3 regions of the Thermosinus carboxydivorans Nor1 genome follow, and region 2 is predicted to be linked to each of the others. Evidence: riboswitches for the same ligand, from Rfam matches in the RefSeq annotation. Region 2 holds a riboswitch; each other region holds the start of a gene.
What was found. Region 2 has a riboswitch for S-adenosylmethionine ahead of TCARDRAFT_RS15260 (YezD family protein). Riboswitches for the same ligand answer to the same signal wherever they lie in the genome.
Positions count from the first base shown of each region.

Region 1: linked by a shared signal. The riboswitch ahead of TCARDRAFT_RS01470 (methionine ABC transporter ATP-binding protein) and the one ahead of TCARDRAFT_RS15260 (YezD family protein) in region 2 are both predicted to bind S-adenosylmethionine.
Region 3: linked by a shared signal. The riboswitch ahead of TCARDRAFT_RS12665 (homocysteine biosynthesis protein) and the one ahead of TCARDRAFT_RS15260 (YezD family protein) in region 2 are both predicted to bind S-adenosylmethionine.

Region 1 covers NZ_AAWL01000001.1:325,799-330,175, reverse strand. Annotated here, with positions in the region: gene TCARDRAFT_RS01480 (MetQ/NlpA family ABC transporter substrate-binding protein) at 1-700, opposite strand, end outside; gene TCARDRAFT_RS01475 (methionine ABC transporter permease) at 726-1,379, opposite strand; gene TCARDRAFT_RS01470 (methionine ABC transporter ATP-binding protein) at 1,348-2,406, opposite strand; SAM riboswitch class I at 2,489-2,603, opposite strand; gene TCARDRAFT_RS01460 (YerC/YecD family TrpR-related protein) at 2,786-3,121, shown strand; gene hisZ (ATP phosphoribosyltransferase regulatory subunit) at 3,108-4,295, shown strand; gene TCARDRAFT_RS01450 (HDIG domain-containing metalloprotein) at 4,298-4,377, shown strand, end outside.
Region 2 covers NZ_AAWL01000007.1:2,635-7,011, reverse strand. Annotated here, with positions in the region: gene cysK (cysteine synthase A) at 1-556, opposite strand, end outside; gene larE (ATP-dependent sacrificial sulfur transferase LarE) at 569-1,402, opposite strand; gene TCARDRAFT_RS06465 (hypothetical protein) at 1,795-1,977, opposite strand; gene TCARDRAFT_RS15265 (YezD family protein) at 2,046-2,237, opposite strand; gene TCARDRAFT_RS15260 (YezD family protein) at 2,256-2,420, opposite strand; SAM riboswitch class I at 2,513-2,612, opposite strand; gene bioB (biotin synthase BioB) at 3,265-4,257, opposite strand.
Region 3 covers NZ_AAWL01000026.1:20,469-24,845, reverse strand. Annotated here, with positions in the region: gene metF (methylenetetrahydrofolate reductase [NAD(P)H]) at 1-134, opposite strand, end outside; gene TCARDRAFT_RS12675 (UPF0280 family protein) at 128-925, opposite strand; gene TCARDRAFT_RS12670 (NIL domain-containing protein) at 922-1,365, opposite strand; gene TCARDRAFT_RS12665 (homocysteine biosynthesis protein) at 1,371-2,540, opposite strand; SAM riboswitch class I at 2,631-2,737, opposite strand; gene TCARDRAFT_RS12660 (cupin domain-containing protein) at 2,858-3,208, opposite strand; gene TCARDRAFT_RS12655 (hypothetical protein) at 3,258-3,503, opposite strand; gene TCARDRAFT_RS15860 (class I SAM-dependent methyltransferase) at 3,973-4,371, shown strand.

The sequences.
Region 1 (4,377 bases), on a different contig from region 2:
GTACAACCAGAACATTTACATAGGGAGAATCTTTCTGTTCAATAAAGAGGGCGTCTTTCGTAGGAACAAGTTTGGCTTCCAGCGCATAGTTGGTATTGATTACGGCCAAAGTTACATCATCAAGGGCCCGGGGCAGCTGCGGTGCTTCGAGTTCACGGATTTTCACGTTCTTTGGGTTAGCCGTAATGTCTTTGACAGTGGCGTTGACGCCGACACCGTCTTTAAGCCCGATCACACCGGCTTTAGCCAGTAGGGCGAGCGCGCGCCCGCCGTTGGTCGGGTCATTAGGGATGGCAACTACGGCGCCGGTTGGAACGTCATTTAAGTTTTTGATTTTTTTGGAGTAAATGCCCATGGGCTCGATGTGGACGGCCGCGGTGTAAGTGAGCTGGAGGTTGCGCTCGGCGGCAAACTTAGTGAGGTAAGGAATGTGCTGGAAAAAATTGGCGTCTAGCTCTTTTTCCGCTACGGCCAGGTTGGGACGGACGTAGTCGCTCATTTCCACGATTTGAAGGTCAATGCCTTCTTTTTCCAGAGTCGGTTTTATTACCTGCAGAATTTCAGCGTGGGGAACGGCCGTGGCGCCAACCTTCAGTACGGTTTTGCCGCTAGTAGCAGCCGGCGCCTGCGTTTTGCCGCCGCAGCCGGCGACAACAGCCAACGACAAAATGAGGGTGAGCAGTAGGGCGATACGTTTCATGAATGAACTCCTCCTTGTTAGGGCATTATTTTTTGTTCAACCGGCGGGCGAGCCAGTCGCCGCACGATTGGATAAGCTGTACCTGAGCAATTAGGATAATGACGGTTGCAAGCATGATGTCGGCCCGGAAGCGCTGATAGCCGTAGCGGATGGCGAGATCTCCCAGCCCACCGCCGCCGATAGCGCCGGCCATGGCCGAATAGCCAATCAGGCTGATTACCGTGATCGTCAGGCCGAGCACAATCGAGGGCAGTGCTTCGGGGATGAGCACTTTGGCAATAATCTGTAGCGGGGAAGCGCCCATAGCTTGGGCGGCTTCGATGACCCCGTAGTCGACTTCTTTGAGTGCCGATTCGACGATGCGGCCGACGAAGGGGATAGCGGCAATGCTCAGCGGTACAATGGCCGCATCGGTGCCGATGGATGTCCCGACAATGAGACGGGTTAGGGGAATGATGGCGACCATGAGAATAATGAACGGAGTCGAGCGGGTAGCATTAACGATTGCGCCCAAAACGCGGTTGACAACGAGGTTTTCCAAAACATGTCCCTTGTCAGTCGTTACCAGGATGACGCCGAGGGGGAGGCCAAAGAGGGCGGCGATAAAAGCCGACACACCCACCATGTAAGTTGTTTCCCACAGCGACTCAGCCAACAGCACGAGCATTTCTTGCGACATAACCAATCACCTCTATTCCTAAGTCTCGTGCCCGCAGGTAGTTGAGGGCGTTCTGGATGCCGGCCTGGTCGCCGGACAGTTCGACAATCAAGGTGCCGAAGGGAGTACGCTTGATGTGGTCGATATTGCCGTAAAGGATGCTTGTGTCGACATTAAAGCGGCGGATCATGCCGGCGATTATGGGTTCTTCGGCCGAGCGGCCAATAAAGGACAGGCGCAGAATAAGATTGGAGTCAGGGAGCGGCGTGGGCGAAAAGACGGTATCGGCAAAGAAATCGGGCAGGTCATGGTTGACAATGGTGCGGATGAATTCACGCGTCGTGGCCGTCTGGGGGCGGGTGAAGACATCGAGTACCGGGCCTTCTTCAATAATGACGCCGTTTTCGATGACGGCCACACGGTCGCAGATTTCTTTAATAACCTGCATTTCGTGAGTGATTAGCACAATGGTCAGCTGCAGTTTTTGATTGATGTCAAAGAGCAGTTTCAAGATAGATTGCGTGGTCTGTGGGTCTAAGGCGGAAGTGGCTTCGTCGCATAAGAGCACTTTCGGCCGGCTGGCTAAGGCGCGGGCAATACCGACCCGCTGTTTTTGACCGCCGCTGAGCTGGGATGGATATTGATCCCGTTTATCGGCAAGCCCCACCAGTTCAAGGAGCGGCAAAACAGCCTGAGCAATTTCCGTTTTGCTTTTGCCGGCCAACTCAAGCGGGAAGGCTACATTTTCATAGACAGTGCGGGAAGACAGCAGGTTAAAGTGCTGAAAAATCATGCCGATTTTTTTGCGCCGCTCACGCAAGTCCTTTTCGGACATCGTCGTTAGTTCTTCACCGTCGACCACTACCGAGCCGCGGGTTGGCCGCTCCAGCATATTTATACAGCGGATTAAAGTACTCTTGCCGGCGCCGCTTTTACCAATGACACCGAAAATTTCACCGCGGCGCACCTGAAGGTTTATGCCTTTAAGAGCATGGACCGCTCCGTTGGTGCCGGGATAGACCTTTTCAATGCCGGTCAGTTTAATCATTTGCTTCTCTCCTTTCCTTGGCATAAAGAAAACCTCTTCGCAGACGAAGAGGTTTTTGTTCTGTAAACAGAAACTCCCCCCCCCCTCATCTGTCAGAACTTATCCGTTCTGCAGGAATTGGCACCGTTTCGCACCCAAAGATGCGATGGTTGCCGCGGCGTCATCGGGCCAGTCCCTCAGCCAGCTCTTGATGAAAGAGTGTTTCGCTATGCCATTGTTGAATTACATGCTATCATGGATAGCAGTGGCTGTCAAGCAAAAATTTTTTAATTCACTTTTTCGTAAATTAAAGAATAAAAGACATAAAGGCAGGAAAGGAATGAGAGAGGGCGAATAGTATGCTCAAAGTGGTAATGTGTGCGCGGGAGGAGTGTGGATTATGCCCGTTAACCCTAAGCTGAAAGAACCTTTGACCGACCAGCTGTTCAAGGCGATTTTATTACTTGCCAATGAGGAGGAATGTTATCAGTTTTTTGAAGATATCTGTACCATCAGCGAAATCAAAGCTATGGCGCAGCGCCTGGAGGTGGCGCGGATGCTGAAGGCAGGTCACATCTATGATGACATTGTTGCGCGCACCGGGGCCAGCACGGCCACGATCAGCCGGGTCAAGCGCTGCTTACATTATGGCGCCGATGGCTACAAACTTATTCTTGCCCGGTTGGAAGAACAAGAGCGTTTGCGACAGGAGGATGCAGCCCATGAGCCAAAATGAGTTTGTCCCGCAAATTCCCTACGGGACACGTGATTTTTTGCCCCGTGATGCGAAAAAAAAGCGCTTGGTGGAAAGCGCCCTTGCCGGTCTTTTTACCCGGTGGGGTTATGACGAGGTAATTACGCCTACATTTGAGTATCTGGACATTTTATCGGTCGGCGCCGACCAAGAATTGGTTCAGCATATGTTCAAATTTCTCGATAAAAATAACCGGCTATTAGCGCTCCGGCCGGATATGACTACGCCTATTGCCCGGGTAGCGGCTACCCGGCTCCGGGAACAGCCGGCGCCGCTGCGTCTGTTTTATTTGACTAACGTCTTCCGGTATGAGCAGGCCCAGGCCGGCCGGCAATGCGAATTCTACCAAGCCGGTGTAGAACTGATGGGCATGGCGGGGCCTGCCGCCGATGCCGAGGTCGTAGCGCTGGCGGCCGCGGCTATGCGGGAGGCAGGGTTGACCGTCTTTCAGATCAGCCTCGGCCAGGTGGAATTTATTAACGGTCTAATGAATGAATGCGAATTGCCGCAGGCCGAGCGCCAGCGGATTAAAAATTGCCTGGTGCAGCGCGACCTGGTCGGCCTGGACGAGGCCCTGGCGGCGAGCTCCTTATCGCCGGCCGGGCAGGTACTTTTTAAGCGTATTCCGCTGCTCCACGGGCGGGAAAATATGCTTGATGCGGCCTATGGCATGGTGAGCAACGACATGAGCCGCCGCGCCCTCGATAACCTGGCGGAGATTTATCGGCTTCTTGAGTATTACGGCGTAAGCGGGCATGTCTCTTTCGATCTGGGGATCATCCGGAATTTTGACTATTATACAGGGGCTGTTTTCGAAGGTTACACGCCGGGCCTAGGCTTCCCCCTTTGCGGCGGCGGGCGCTACGACGGCATGGTAGGCGCTTTTGGGGTGGAATATCCGGCTACGGGCTTTGCTCTGGGCATCGAGCGCCTTATGCTGGCGCTTGAGCGGCAGGGTCTGACCCCGGACGGCAACGCCAAAGACGTCTATATTGGCTGGGCGCCGGGGCGGCTGAATGAGGCGATTGCGCTGGCCGGCGAGCTCCGCGCGGCAGGGCGCATCGTCGGTCTTGGGCTTCAGCCACAGGATAAGGCGGCGGCCGAAGCCTGCCGTCAAGCCATGGGATATGCTAACCTCATCTATGTTGGTGGTTAAAAATGCGTAAACGGGTACGGCAATTTTTCGCCGCGGTGACGGCCCGCATCAGTGAGCAGGACAGAATGTTTGTGAAGCAGCA
Region 2 (4,377 bases):
TAGTGCCACCGGTGCCAACACCACCAACGAAGATGTCTACTTGTCCATCAGTGTCGTTCCAAATTTCTTCCGCAGTCGTAGTGCGATGGATTGCGGGGTTGGCAGGATTCTTAAACTGCTGGAGTATGAAAGAATTGGGTATTTCGGCTGCCAGTTCCTCGGCCCGACGTATGGCCCCCTTCATTCCTTCCGCCCCTGGCGTGAGCACCAGTTCCGCACCCAGCGCCTTGAGCAGATTGCGCCGCTCGATGCTCATCGTCTCCGGCATGGTAAGGATAAGCCGGTAGCCTTTGGCGGCGGCCACGAAGGCCAAGGCTATGCCGGTGTTCCCACTGGTCGGCTCGATAATAACGCTGTCCTTATTGATAAGACCCTTGTCTTCGGCGTCCTTGATCATGGCGTAACCGATGCGGTCTTTGACGCTGCTCAGCGGATTAAAGTATTCCAGTTTAGCGATGAGCTTGGCGTTCAGACTCTTTGCTCTGTTGTAATTCCTCAGCTCCAGAAGCGGGGTGTTGCCGATGAGATCTGTTAAATTCGTCGCTATTTTAGCCATTTTTGTTCCCTCCTAAGCTTTTTGTTTATTCTCGAGGTCAAGAACTTGGTTCATGCTACCGGTACGGTAACCCGAAAGATCCACCGCAACATAGGTAAACCCTAAAGCATTCAGTTGTTCTGCAATCTCCCTAGCCACTTCCGGGCGGGTAAGGCGGGCTATCTCTGCCGGTTCCACCTCGATACGGGCCAGCCCACCGTGGTGTCTGACCCTAATTTGCCCCTGGCAGTATTTCTTTAATATAGCTTCGGCCTTTTCGATCTGGGCAAGTTTGGCCGCCGTTATCGGCTGACCGTAGGCCACCCGCGACGACAAACAGGCGGCGCTAGGCTTGTTCCAGGTTGGCAGCCCCCATTGCCGCGACAGCTCGCGAATTTCCGCCTTAGTTAAACCGACCTCCAACAAGGGGCTGCGCACGACGGCAAGTTCGCTCAGGGCTCGTAGTCCCGGCCGATAGTCGCCGACATCATCGGCATTGGCCCCCTCCAGCACCCAATGATAGCCATGGGCCGCAGCCCAGGCCGCCAGAGCCGAAAAACGCCCCTTCTTACAATGGTAACAACGGTCGGCGTCGTTACGCACGAAGTCATCGCTATCCAATTCGTTTTGTGGTAATAGCACATGCCGGATGCCGATCTGGCGGGCGGTGATAGCTGCTTCCATCCGCTCGCTTTCCGGCAGGGTAGCCGAGTAGCAAGTGACGGCCACCGCCCGTTCACCGAGAACACGGTAAGCCGCCGCTGCCAGGAAGGCGCTGTCAGTGCCGCCAGAAAAACCAATGACCGCGCTGCCCAGTTCGGCCAACAACACGTTGAGTTGCTGCAGTTTGACGTTAGTATCTTTCATAGTTACGCTTCTCCTTCCGCTGGAAGTTACCGCTCCAGTATCAAAATATACTCTTCGCCCGCCTGTTCACCGATATGTACAATAAGGTCAGTATAGGCCTTCGCCAGCCACCAGACCGCCGACCCCGATGTTTAGTATCTTGGTCGCCAAGAGCTTGCGCTAGCCAGCCACTCCGACCTCTGGCAGCAGAGTTTGCCGAAAAAGCGGTATAGTTAGTCCTTGTTCAGCATACTCTCCCTCCCGTGATTAAGAGCAAAAAATAAAGCTGAAGTAAAGTCCCAGTGGGACTCTACCTCAGCCTTCAGTCTTACTGATCAGCTCAGAGTTATTTACTTGATTTTAGTTTAACACATGTAGCTATTGGTGTCTATGGCTTTTTTACTTAGCAGTTTTTAAATACCATCGCCATTAGTCCCTTCCAAATGTGGCACCCTGACTTTATTTTCAAACCGTACCACGTTGCCCTGTCTTACGACAATTATAATTTCATAATCGATGCTGCTTTTATTATCCGCCGTTGTTGTCACTGCCGCGTCGCGCGCAGCCGTATCAGTAACGCCAGCATCGCAAGCCATATCGCTCACCTCTGTTCCCTATCTTAATCTCACATATCCCCAGCTTCAGTTTTATGATTGCCCTGAAATCAAATGCCGTCGCCGTCCACACCTTCCAGTCTCGGCAGGCGCCTCTTCTCGGTTCTGTCGATCTGGGTCACTTTCCCGTCTTTTATTTGAATGACCACTTGCCCGTACTGAAGACCACTGAGGGCTTTGAGAATTTCCGCCCTGACAGCCCCGCTCTTAAAGTTGCTGACCCCATTTGTTTTCGCGTCCATCTCGCTTCCCCTTTCCCATCAGACCAGCTTTATTTTCTCGTTTATTTCGATCTGGATAACTCTCCCGTCCTGAACGATGATCGTGATTGAACCGTATCCTACTGTGCGGATTGCCGCCTCAATCTTTTCCCAGACCCGGGGCGGCAGGATGTCGGATGTATTCATGCTACTGCTAACCGCCATAGCCATTTCCTCCCTACTTTACTCTTTAATAATCAGTCAGCGGCAAACAAAAAATCCTTTCCGAGGAAAGGATTTATGTTAGCATACCTCTCCTCTCATCTTCCAGGATTGCTCCTGCTGGAATTAGCACCATGCGTTGCCGCTGGTTGCCGGGTGTCATCGGGCCAGTCCCTCGACCTCTCTGGATAAGAGTGGCTTATTTAATTACTTTAGATATTAACACGCCGATATAAACACTGTCAATGTCGATATATGGAAATGATGCAAGACATTGTAGGATTTTGTAAGAAGACACACATCCTCAGGCGAGTTAACATAATCTCCATGCGAGAGCCAAAGAAAGCTCCTGTAGTGCCTCATACAAAAGTTTCTTGGTCAATCGTCAAGACCGGTAAAGCGTGCAGCTGATAATTTAGTAATCCCATCCCAATTGTTCCGAATGTATCGCCAAACCTCTGTAATTGCCCGCTTTCGACTTGCTGTTTCTGCAGTTTTTAATAGGTTCTTTATGACTTCTTGCACCTTTTCAAGCTTTTTAAAATCGTAATGCTGCCAGCAAAACCTTGCCTTGCTCATGGGTTCCATCGCCGGCAGTTTTTTGTATTTATGCTGATAAGCCGGCTCGAACCTTAGATGCACCGGTGTCGGATATATAAACTAATTCGCATAACCTGCTCAGCCATAATAAAAACATACAAAAAGCCAAAGCGCCCATGCTTGGGATCCGCTGCCCGAAAAAATCCTTTTATGTATGATAGTGTTTGCTATGATATAAACATTAGCTATAACTTAAATAGCATCAAATATTTGATCATGCCGCCCCAAAATGGATTAGCTTTGGTCATTACCTGGCACTGCCAATCGGCGTCAGTCCCAACCCTTTAATTGTATTTATATCGGCGGCGGCACCGCGACCGGCGGTCGTGAGATAGTTGCCAATGAGCATTCCGTTCATCCCGGACAAAAAACCCAGCGGCACCAGTTCTCCTAATGCCCTTTCGCGGCCGCCAGCATAACGGAGAATTTTATCCGGCAATATAAGCCTGAAAATAGCAAAAGTCTGCAGTATCTCCATCGGTTTCAACTGTGGCTGATTTTCCAAAGCGGTCCCCTTGACGGGATTCAATACATTGATCGGCACCGAATCAACATCGAGGTCTTTCAGGGTAAAGGCCAACTCAATTCGGTGCTCCCACCCTTCACCCAAGCCGATAATGCCGCCAGAACAGACTTCCAGCCCTTCCGCTTTGACCAGTCTGATGGTTTCAACACGCTCGTCATATGTATGGGTGGTACAAATATTTGCGAAATAGCTTTTACTGGTCTCCAGATTATGGTGATAACGGGTTATCCCCGCCGCCTTCAACGCCTTGACCTGTTCGGGTCCCAGTATTCCCAGTGAACAACACCTTTCCAGACTGGTGTCGCGACCAATACGTTCAATTATGCTGATGATGCGTCCAAAGTCTGGGTCGTTCTTCATGCCACAGCCGGCGGTAACAATGCAGAACCGATAAGCGCCGTGGGATTCCGCCTGCTTCGCCGCTTGTAGAATCGCCTCTTCGCTCATCAAAGGGTAGGTATCGATTTTTGCGTCGTGATGGACAGACTGGGCGCAAAACTTGCAGTCCTCCGAACATCCACCGGAGCGGGCGTTAACAATTTCACATGTGTCCACCCGGTTGCCAGTGAATTGGATGCGCACCTTATTGGCGACACCCAGCAGAATGGGGATGTCTTCCTCGTCGATCATAGTGAGTTGCATGGCTTCATCAGGCGTAAGCTGCCCGCCGCTCAAGACCTTTTTGCCTAGTGCAAATATCAAGTCATAACTCACTGTTTTCCCTCCAATCGATTTCCGGGTAACAATCAGGCAGCATGAACCACGGTAAAGTCCGCACCGCAGTCGCGGCCAATGCGTGTGCTTACATCAATCGTTTCTCTAATTTGTTAACCA
Region 3 (4,377 bases), on a different contig from region 2:
ATGAAATCGGGTTTTAGCGCTTGCAGTTCTTCAATGCAGTCAAAAATGGATTCCAGAGGGGAATCCGGTTTGGGCGGGAAGATTTCAAAGGACACGACGGGACGTTTTTGGGCGAACAGTTGGTGGATCAACATGGACGGCATCCTTTCTTTGCGGTATTTATAGGCACTGAGTCAGCCAGCGGGGCCAGCCGGATGCGGCCGATGGCGCCGAGGTGGTCGCCGATAATAATAAGGCAGCCCAGAATGTCCGGCTGTTCAGCGGCAAAAACGAGCGCGCTTTCGATGTCGGCAGCGGTGCGCACCTGGTTGCCCACGGCGGTGGCAAAGGCGTCGGCGGTGGCGGTATCCCGAGCCAGAATGGTGACGGCATCCGCTTTGCCCAGGCTGAGAGACGGGCCGACGGTGGCCGAAGAAGTGCAGATGCCCAGCGGGGAGAGGTCGGGCGCGATGTCCAGGGCAATTTTCCCCGAAAGCGGCGAATTACCTGCCCAGACGGCGATGCGCCGTGGGACAGTGGAGGCTAGGTAGATGTCGCCGCCATTTTCAACGATAATGTCGGTTAAGGAAAAACGTCTGGCAAGCACCAGGGCGATTTCTTCCGCAAAGGCGCCTGCCACCGCAGCCATGGGCCCCACACCGGCCTTTTCGGCAGCAGCGGCCATGCGCGCGGCCACCGGCGGGCAGCCGAAGCGCGGCAAATAGGGCACGAGCGAATGGTAAAAACGGGGATCGGTGAGGATGTAGTCGTGTAGTTCCTGCCAGAGGGTGGCTGCCGTTACCTGGCATAGCCGGCGCAGCGCCGGAGTGTCTTTTTCCGGCGGTACAGCCACCCATAGGTCGGTTTCGCGAAAGCGTACTACAAAGGGAGACAGTTCGGTGCGGTGCAGCTCTTCACGGTACCAGCGCGGTTCATAGCCGGTCATGCACCTGCCAGCTCCTCTGCGCTGCGACCGGCCGATCCCTGCCGGATGGCCCGCACGGGACAAGCCTGCACGCACAGACCGCAGACAATGCATTTGTCGGGGTGAAAAGACAGCTCCCATGTGGGGCGTTCAAGCACCAGCGCCCGGGAGAAGCAGACCGCCGTGCAGGCGCCGCAGTGGGTGCAGCGCCCGGTGTCAACCTGGATCTGGCGGCGGGTAGAGACGACGTCGATGCCCTCTTGCTGCAGAAAAGCCAGCGCAGCAGTAACTTGCTCCGGTTCCCCTTCTACATCCAGCAGCAGATGGCCTTCCTCGCCGGGGGTTACCTCGGCCCGGAGAATGTTAATCTTGAGGTCGAAGTCCTTAACCAGATGATAGGTAATAGGTTTGTCGTAGTTCTCGGCGGTGAAGTTCAGGATGATGCGTTCCGTGACAGCCATAATTATTATTCATCCTCCTTTCGGATGTCCAGGGGGCGCGGGGTGGCTTCCTGCGGCAAAGGCGCTACCGGGTGGGTCAGTTCGAAGCGGCCGGTGCGGATCCACTCCTTGAGGAGAGCGGCGATCTGCCGGGCTTTGGCCAGGCTGGACAGCGGAGCGGTGCGCACGCGGCGGCCGTTTAAGGAGATGCTGCCCGACTGGAGTTCTGCGTAACTGTAGCGTCCCAGGACGGGGCGGTTGCGGGAGGGGACGCTATAGTCAAAGAGGCAGGTTTCGATGTCGGCGTTCGTGACAGACACGCAGCGTGCGATGTCTTCATCAAGGATGGGGATCGGGATACCCACGCCCACAAACAGGCTGATGCCATAGCGTTCGTAGACGGCAGCCCGGAGAAATTCCGGGTTCATCGCCTTAAGATCGCCCACAAGGGCAAGGGTGGCGGCGCCACCGACAGGGATGCCATGTTCGTTGCGGGGGCGTGAGGGGTTGTGCTGGGTGCCGTTCCAGGCGACGTAGCCTACGGTACCGCCCAGAAAGATGCGCGTACCCACGCCGATAGTACGCAGGTGGGGGTCGTTGAGGAGTGGACTGAGCTCGCCGGAGGTGGAGTAGGTAACGTTACCGCAGCGGGGCAGCAGCATGCCCATGTAGGTATAGAGGATGCGATTGGAGGTGTTGGTGGCGGCGGCGTAGTTCTGGTAGGCATTGCGGGGATTGAAAAGGAAGCACTCATTAATGTCGTCCTTGGTGATCCAGGTATCGATGCTCTTGCGGGGATAGCAGTCGGTACCCGGAGCGGTGGCTCTAAGGTGAACGCGCTTGCCGGCGACAAGATCCTCGATGACATGGGCGCCACCGTATTGCTCATTTGTTTCGGATATTTCCGTGGCGCCGATGTAGGCGTCCACGGCGGCGATGCCCGCGTAGGCGGGCACGTCGTTGAGCCACACCCGTTTCATTTTGATGGGCGGGTCGCTGTGGCCGAAGTTGAGAAAGGCCCCGGAAGAGCACATGGGACCGAAGGTGCCAGTGGTGACTACGTCTACCTTACGGGCGACGGCGCTTATTCCTTCTTCTTTGGCCAGTTGGCTGACCTCCTCGGCGGTGAGTACTACCGCCTGCCCCTTGCGGATGCGTTCGTTGATTTCTTCATAGCTTCTTTTTGGTGCTGCCATAACAAAGCCTCCCTTTTATTGAAAAAGGTAAAATAAAAGCGTCTCTTTCTGAGAGGAAAGAGACGCCATATTATGGCAGCCATACCTTTCCTCTCATCTTCCAGAATCCGAAGATTCTGCTGGATTTGGCACCAGACGCATTGCTGCCGGTTGCCGCGGCTTCACAGGGCCAGTCCCTCCACCGCTCTTGATAAGAGTACACGGTATACAACTTTTGACAGTTGAGATAAATATACGCCAAAAATGTATTTCTGTCAAGGGATTTATTGCTAAACAACCAGGCTTTACGCCCATAATGCGTAAAGGCTGTTACAATTTCATTTGGAGTAGAGGATTAAAGCGATATATTCCAGGTCTTCCGTACCGGTATTTTCAATGGAGTGGGACTCGCCGTCGGCGGTAAAGACCACGTCTCCGGCATGGACCTTAACCAGCGTGCCGTTATCGTTGACAATGCCTTCGCCTTTAAGGATGTAGTAGGTCTCAGCGTCGCCATTGTGCTGATGGTAACCGATAGAGCAGCCCGGCTTGAGAATGCTATGGGAGAATAACCGGCCTTTCCCTTGCAATTGTTCCATGTCCAATAGTTTGGTCCCAATTACTTCACCCTTGCCGCCGAACCGGTTAGTAGCAACCTCGGTAACTAATTCGCTCGCCCGTTTGATCATGCTCTCAACTCCCCTATATCATAGTGATGGAATGTTTCTCTGTGCAGACTCATAAGTCCTTTTTCTCAGTCTGGATTTTCTGTTTTACCTGGGTACAAGGTATTGGTTTGCTAGACGGTATACCATAGTAGCCATGATTTGCCCAAGCGCTGCCGGTACGATTGCGCCCATCTGTCTCACGGGCGATTATATGCCGGGTTTGCAGTGTTATCATACCAAGCGAAATATTTTGGGTACATCGGCGTCCCGATTCTACTAACGCTTCTTTTTTAACGGGGTCAATTCCAAAATCCATAGTCCTTAACTCCTAGTGTTTCATATAGATGGTTCAGTGTCAGTCATCGCTATGTAAATGTTGATTTCTGCTGGCTTTCTAAAATAGTTTCGATTAGGCTTCACGTAAAGGCAAAAAAGTTGTTTATTTCGTGGCGAGGCGGCTCCACCATCAACATAATAATCCCCACGGGGCTGCGTTGAGCAGCCATGATCGCAGTGAACTATGTCCGGGCTGCGCTCTGCAGCATTTCGCTTTGTATTAATTCGAGAATTGCAGGAAGTTCTCCGCCTCACGCCGTACATGATCGGCTAAGAGCGGCGGTATTAGCGAGAGAACGGTGCGCTGCTTGATAAATTGCTACCACCTATACAAATATTTTTACAGTTAACTTATTTTATATTGTGCTATAGCAGGTGCCTGCTACTGCGGTTGCGAATTAACAAATAAAAATTGAGTGAGCGGATAACAGGCGCTGGGAGGGGTGGCCATGGTTAAATCAGACAAAATGGTCCGTGATAACCAACATCTACACTGGGAAAAAGTTTTCGCCGAGGATGGTGAACTTTTCGGCAACGAACCGAGTTTTGCCGCCAAGCAAGCGGCGGAACTGTTAAAAAAAGAGCGGAAAACGAAAATTTTGGAGTTAGGAGCGGGGCAGGGGCGGGACACGATTTTTTTCGCCCAATGCGGTTTTCATGTCACGGCCCTGGAATATACCGGTATTGGCGTGCAAACCATCCGGGAAAAAGCCAGAATGTTGGGCTTAACGCCTAATATTGCGGCGGTTTGCCATGATGTAAGGCAGCCGTTGCCGTTTGGCGCCGAAACCTTTGATGCCTGCTATTCGCATATGCTGTACTGCATGGCTTTTACTACTGGGAATTAACATTGC